DNA from 2 places in the Alishewanella sp. HH-ZS genome. Region 2 is predicted to be linked to the other one. Evidence: riboswitches for the same ligand, from Rfam matches in the RefSeq annotation. Region 2 holds a riboswitch; the other holds the start of a gene.
What was found. Region 2 has a riboswitch for thiamine pyrophosphate ahead of A9165_RS07430 (TonB-dependent receptor). Riboswitches for the same ligand answer to the same signal wherever they lie in the genome.

Region 1 (3,636 bases), on a different contig from region 2:
GTCAGAGCCAGCAATAGACCATACAATCGCTTTGGTAGCCTCAGTTTTATTGCGCCTCAGCTCAGCTGCCTGCGGCATCAACTCAGAGTGTGGCTGCATAATCACGTACATCCTGAGTAATTTTCATTGAGCAGAACTTCGGGCCACACATTGAGCAAAAATGCGCGCTCTTGTTCGACGCTTGCGGTAAGGTTTCATCGTGATACTGACGGGCAGTTGCCGGATCCAGCGCCAGATTAAACTGATCTTCCCAGCGAAACTCAAAGCGCGCCTTCGACATCGCATTATCACGAATTTGTGCACCCGGATGCCCTTTGGCCAGATCCGCAGCATGGGCGGCTATTTTGTAGGCAATCAGCCCCTGTTTCACGTCTTCTTTATTTGGCAAGCCTAAATGCTCTTTCGGTGTGACATAACACAGCATGGCGCAACCAAACCAACCGATAAAAGCCGCACCGATACCAGATGTAAAATGATCATAACCCGGTGCAATATCGGTCGTCAGTGGTCCCAGGGTGTAGAATGGCGCCTCGTGGCACTGTTTCAGCTGCTCATCCATATTCTGCTTAATTAGATGCATCGGCACATGGCCCGGGCCTTCGATCATCACCTGTACATCGTACTCCCAGGCGATTTTGGTCAGCTCTCCCAGGGTCGCCAGCTCAGCAAATTGAGCCTGGTCATTGGCATCATAAATCGAACCCGGGCGCAGACCATCGCCTAACGACAGCGACACATCATAAGCCGCACAAATTTCGCAAATTTCCCGAAAATGCTCATATAAGAAATTTTCGCGCTGATGCGTTAAGCACCACTTAGCCATGATTGAGCCACCACGCGATACAATGCCGGTGAGACGCTTAGCGGTCATGGGCACATAAGCCAATAACACCCCGGCATGGATAGTAAAGTAATCAACGCCCTGTTCGGCTTGCTCTAACAAGGTATCGCGAAAAATAGGCCAGGTCAGATCTTCGGCCACGCCTTTGACTTTTTCCAGCGCCTGATAAATTGGCACTGTGCCAATAGGTACCGGGCTATTGCGGATGATCCAGCTGCGGGTTTGATGAATATCGCGCCCGGTAGACAGATCCATCACCGTATCGGCGCCCCAGCGCGTGGCCCACACCAGCTTTTCCACCTCTTCCTCGATACTGGAGGTCACTGCCGAGTTACCGATATTGGCGTTCACTTTTACCAGAAAGTTGCGGCCGATAATCATCGGTTCGGCTTCAGGGTGGTTAATATTGGCCGGAATAATGGCCCGTCCAGCGGCCACTTCGGCGCGGACAAACTCCGCTGTGATTTGCGCAGGCAAGGCCGCAGCATAGGGCTGCCCCGGATGTTGATGCGTTAACAAGGCACTTTTAACCTGATCGCGGCCCATATTCTCGCGAATGGCGATATATTCCATCTCCGGGGTGATAATACCGGCGCGGGCATAATGCAATTGCGTAACCCTTTTACCCGACTTGGCTTTCAAAGGTTGCCGGTTTAACCGATGCGGCACTGGTGCTTCCAGCTGTTGCTGCTGGCTAAAACGTGAGCTTAATCTGGACAACTGCTCGGTATCCTGCCGCTCTAAAATCCACGGCAGCCGCAGCGGCGCTAAGCCATCTTCAACATTGATACTGGCGCCCGGATCGCCATAAGGGCCTGAGGTATCATATACCGGCACCGCTTCATTCGGCTCAGTAATGGGCGCTTCGGGCGTGCCACCAACCACCGTATCAGCCAGCATAATCTGGCGCATTGCCACCTGCATATCTGGCCGGCTGCCCGGTAAATAAAGACGCTTCGAATTGGGATAGGCCTCGCCTTGCAGCTGGGCAATAAAATCGCGTGCTGCCTGGCGCTGTGCCCGACGTGACGATATGCTGGACTCAACAAGGTTAGATGTCGCCTGAGTTGGGGCTGTTTGTGATTCTGGGGTAAATAATTCTGTGGTTGACATAGCAATCTCACCAAAAAGTTAAGGGAAAATGCTTGTCAGGAGTGTTGGATAGGATTAAGTGTCAGCAGCAGCAAAATCAAACTGCTATTCAGCAGCTCTTGCGTTACTTATCAGATGACACAACTCAGAATAGAGATTTGTAAGCCTCGGTATTCGTAGCTGGTCAGCTGGTACATAATCACTACTTGTTCCCTTCGCAGGTATTAGCCTGATCAGGTTCAACGGATCCCGCAATGCGGTCTCAGCTTCAGGGCAATATCGCCCTAATGCACTCCGACAAGTTTGTATCTTGGTCTTGCCTTTTTACTTAACCATAAATTTACCGAAAAGAAAAGCCCGACTTGCGCCAGGCCGGCAACAATACCCACCGGTTGGCTTCGCCGGCTTTAAATTTTGAACTTTCATCGAATGTATTACTTGCTGTGAGACAGCCATATCAAATCTTCTTATTTATCCCATACGATCTGTATTACTGCCACTTGCATAACGAGCCTGTAGAAAAACCTGTTCAGAACACAGCATTTCCACTTCGGCTATTCTGTTTATTATTTGTTATCAACTTTGCAGGTTTCTGGTGGGAATTTCAAGGCAAGATTTATTCTGCTGTTAATTTGGATTTATCGCCTCGCTATTAACGGAGTTTAGGCTGCTCTTCACCTCGCTTTACCCCACTTTGCCATATCGGCTTACCTTCTCTATGTTATGCACCATACAGAACAACTGCCATTGGCCCTGCACCTTGGTTTTGCCGCGTAAGCTAAACCGGTTTAGCCTTTTGTTAGTGCCAATATTGCCAAACACCGGCTCTACTACTGACATTCTATGGCTGTATATTTGCTTACCCGCGTCGCTGTCGACACGCTGTTTCATCCAGTCTGTGTAATTCGGTGGTGCATTCGCTTTAAGTAAAAAAGACACCTGACGGCCGTTGCCATTGCGATGGTTAGCTGACTCGGGTGTGAGCATGCATTGCTCTTTCAAATTGCAGTTGCGGCACTGTAAAAGTCTGCCGCCAAACAAGGCGCGTTGTTGGCCATCTGGCTCTGGCCGGGTGCCCCTGCAGGGTAACGATTCGCCTGCCGGGCAAATGCAGGTCATGGCGATGGGGTCAAATACGAAGACCGTGGACGGGAAGATAGGCTTTTTCCCCTTTGCCTTGTCTTGGTGCCGCTTGCCATACTTTTGCTTTTGCTCACTGAATTTCGGGTCACGCTTTCTAAACTGATTATCCGGTACATAGCCATTGATGTGTTGCTCGTACAGGTAACGGTTATTGGCTTCATTGGCAAAACCGGTATCGGCCGTCACGATGGTATTACCGGCAAAGATATTGTCGCTAATTCCCAGCCGCTTATAACGCTGCTGTATCTTTTCTAACACCGGCACCAACGTATGGTGCTCTTGTCCTTCGCCGAAGGCTTGTGCATCCACTATTATCTGATGCTTCTTATCCACTGCCGCCACACCGTTGTACCCCTGAATGGTGCCTTTGCTGGTGGTCATCTTGGCCGATTCGTTGTCGGTGATATTACTTTTTACTTCCTTGCGTCGTTTACCCTGGCCCATCCGTGGACTGGCGGTCTTTAAAAAGTGTTCGATTTTGTCATGCGCCTTATTCAGCGTTTCAATACTTTGCTGGTGCCGCGCTTTGCGTTCATCATCCGCATTGGCCTGTGCATCCA
Region 2 (3,636 bases):
ATTATGACCATCTGAGTAGTAGAAACCACTGTTGCCCTGCACGCCCGCTTGCAGCGTCAGCTGTTCAGTCAGATACCAGTCGGCACCGACACTGTAGTTAACACGTGGCGCATGCGCCTGATCGCGGCCGGTCATATCCAGGCCACTGTCGGTCTGGTAACGACCCAATTTGCTTTGCAAATAGCCAAGATTGACAAAAAGTTGTGTACTTGGTGACAACAGCAGTCGGGTTTCGGCCTCCAGACCATAGTTACGGCCACTGGCAGCATTATCGATAAAACCGGCAAACTCCGGGCCCAGATCCGGATTTAACCAACCCTTAACCTGCATATCATCCCGCCACATATAAAACGCAGCCACCCGGGTGGTTAAACTGCCATCGGCAGCACTACCCTTGACGCCAAACTCAGCATTGAGCAAGCTCTCTGACTTAAAGCTGGCTTTTTCAGCCAGTTGCGCAAAACGATCTTCGCCGGCTCTCGCCAGAGCCTCACCATTGATCCCGCCCACCTTATAACCGCGTGATAACAAGCCATACAGCATCGCTTGCTGATTCAGCTGATAGTTCAGGCTGATTTTACCGCCCCACAGGGTTTCGTTCGGGCGTAAACTAATATTACCCGAGTCCAGATAATCATCGCGGTAGCGCTCGACACGTCCACCCAGCACCAGCGTCAGCTTGTCGGTCAGTGGGCTTTGGGTTTCAGCATAAAGCGCCAGATTACGCCGCTCCAGGCTGCTATCAAAATAACGCCAGCGACTCTCGGCCCGGCGTAATCGCGACAGAGACAGGTCGCGTTGACTGGCATAAAGCCCAACAACCCAATCAGTTTGCCCCCATAGCTGGCCGTCGGTTTTAGAGGTTAGCCGGTAATCCAGCGTCCATTGTTCACGGCCGCGCAGGTAACGATCCTGATAGGAGTAACCCCAGGGATGGATACCAACATAACTCCAGTCTTCATCAAAGCCATAATCCGAATCCGCGTTCAGATAGCTCAGCTGGGTAAACATATCCGCCAGCGCCAGCCCATGGTAGTCGGCTGTCACAGCTACTGCTTTGCTACGTAATTTGTCCTGCCCGGGCTCATCGGATAAGGTGGTGCGGTTACGATCCAGTGAAAAGGCGTCGTAACCATTTTGCTGATCAATCAAATGCGCGGTAAAGCCGAGTTTCAGCTCAGCTAACGCCTGATAATCAAGGCGCAGCCGGGCAGTAAATTCATCCAGATTATTGGTGTCATCGCGGTTCAGATAGGCATTGTTTATAAAACCCGCTGATTTATTCTGATCCAGCGTCAGGCTGTACGCCAGCTGTTCACTGATCGGCGCACTATAGACCCCGGTTAACTGCCAGCTATCGTAGTTAGCCACAGTGGCACTGACCTTCCCTTCCGCCACGGCGCTAGGCGCCTTACTGGTCAGATTTACCATGCCAGCCAGCGCATTGGTACCAAAACGGGTGGCTTCCGGGCCACGGAAGATTTCCAGTTGCTCCGGATGCGCCAGACTGCTGATCCCCAAGCCGGCATAGTCGATGCCATCAATCAGAATGCCCACCGATGGGTTAATCACATCAATAAATTCGCTGCGCTCGCCAATACCCCGCACCTGTAAAAAACGGCCACGGGACGCCCCGGCAGCAAAGTTGACATTGGCGAATTGCCGCAGTGCGTCATCCAGGTGTTGTACCGACTGGCGCTGTAAATCCTGCTCGGATAAAACCGCCACACTGCCCGCCAGACGTTGCAGATCCTGTTGCCGGAAATCGCCTTTTACCGTGATATGTTCAAGTTCAGCTTCGGTTGCGCTGACCGCTATGGCAGCGCTTAACGCCAGAGATAATGCAGAAATACGAAACAGCATGTGATCAACTCCGAATAGATGTAGCGGATCACACAGCATGGCTCAGGACACGAAAGTCACAGGCACGCTTTTTGGGGAGTTAGCACCATCCCTCCGCCGGTATGATCCGGATCAGGTTCTAAGGGTTTACCAAAACGGCATCTCAGCACACCTCCGAATATTTCAGAAGGGCACCCCTTGGTTGCGCTGGCAGTCTAGAGGACTTATTACCAAAATTCAAGCGGCAAAAGAGCAAGCCTGCCCTAGCGCCACTGTTGTAGCTGATTAATATTTTCCGTCAGAGTTTGCACCAAATTAGCCGCCGGGATTGGTCTGGCAAATAAATAGCCCTGGCCCTGATCACATTGGTGTTGCAGTAAGCTTTTTGCCTGGGCCTGGGTTTCCACGCCTTCCGCCACGACCTGTAAGCCCAGCTTGCGGACCATGGCAATAGTCGAGGTAATGATGTCGTAGTCGGCCTGATTATCCAGCATGCCAAATACAAAGCTCTTATCAATTTTGATGGTATCTACCGGCAGTTGCCGTAAATAACTGAGCGAAGAATAGCCAGTACCAAAGTCATCAATCGCCAGGGCAAAGCCCTGGGCTTTCAGGCGTTGCATACTATTGATCGTCTCGGTCAGGTTTTTCGCCAGCATACTCTCAGTAAGTTCAAACTCAAAATCCGCAGCGTTCAGCTGATATTTCTGCAGTAACTGCTCCAGCACCACCGGTAAGCCCGGATCAGTTAATTGTGCCGGCGACAGATTAATGGCCAGCTGCAAGTCGCCCAGCCCAGCCTGGCGTAAACCGGCCATCAAACCGAAGCCCTGTTCAATAACCCAGTAGCCGACCGGGATAATTAAATGCGCATATTCCAGCACTGAAATAAACTCATCCGGCGGCACCAGGCCCCGGCTTGGACTTTGCCAACGTAACAATGCTTCCAGCCCGACTAACTTCCGATCACTTAGACGGATTTTGGGTTGTAGATGTAAATCAAACTGCTGCAAACTCAGCGCCAGCTTTAAATCCTGCTCTAATGCTAAGCGATCCTGAAAGGCATCAAACATCTGTTGACTGTAAAAATGCCAGCAGCTGCCACCGCGGGCTTTAGCCTGGTACATGGCAAGATCGGCCTGGCGCACCAAATCATCCGGCTTCAGACTGGCATCCCGGCTGCTACTGATACCAACACTGACATTCAGCTGGTATTCTTCGCCCTGTAGCTGCATCGGCTGGCGGAATACCGCAACCAGCCTCGCTGCCAGCTGTTCCAGTTGTTGCAGATCGGGTGCTTCGGTGACGACCACAAATTCATCACCACCAAAACGACAGGCTAAATCGGTTTTTTGCAACACGCCCCGCAAGCGCTGCGCGGCTTCTATCAATAGCTGATCACCCTGCTCATGACCGCGAATATCATTCACTCGTTTAAACTGGTCCAGGTCAAGAAAAAATAGTCCCAGAAAATGCCCCGCCGGTGTTAAAGCCGCTAGCCGCTTTTTCAGCTGAAACTGCAGCATATTGCGATTCGCCAGACCAGTCAGCAGGTCGAACATCGCCATATTTTCCAGCTCACGGGTCTGAGTCAACACATCATGTTGCAGCTGTTCCAACTGAAAACTCAGAGTCTGACTGACTTCACTTAAGCGATCAACTTCATCGACCAGCAGTGGGCTTTTTACCGGTAAGGCGGCGCGGAACGCCTTAAACTGATGTTCTGCCAATAACGGCAACACCCGCGACACCTTTAACAAGCGACCGGTTAGGCGTCGGGTTAGCCAGTAGGTT

Region 1: another riboswitch for thiamine pyrophosphate. It lies ahead of thiC (phosphomethylpyrimidine synthase ThiC); the one in region 2 lies ahead of A9165_RS07430 (TonB-dependent receptor).

Annotation. Positions count from the first base shown of each region.
Region 1 is NZ_LZEJ01000037.1:11,653-15,288, reverse strand. It holds gene thiE (thiamine phosphate synthase) at 1-99, opposite strand, end outside; gene thiC (phosphomethylpyrimidine synthase ThiC) at 83-1,954, opposite strand; TPP riboswitch at 2,127-2,240, opposite strand; gene A9165_RS13465 (IS1182 family transposase) at 2,618-3,636, opposite strand, start outside.
Region 2 is NZ_LZEJ01000014.1:25,065-28,700, reverse strand. It holds gene A9165_RS07430 (TonB-dependent receptor) at 1-1,863, opposite strand, end outside; TPP riboswitch at 1,935-2,051, opposite strand; gene A9165_RS07425 (bifunctional diguanylate cyclase/phosphodiesterase) at 2,106-3,636, opposite strand, start outside.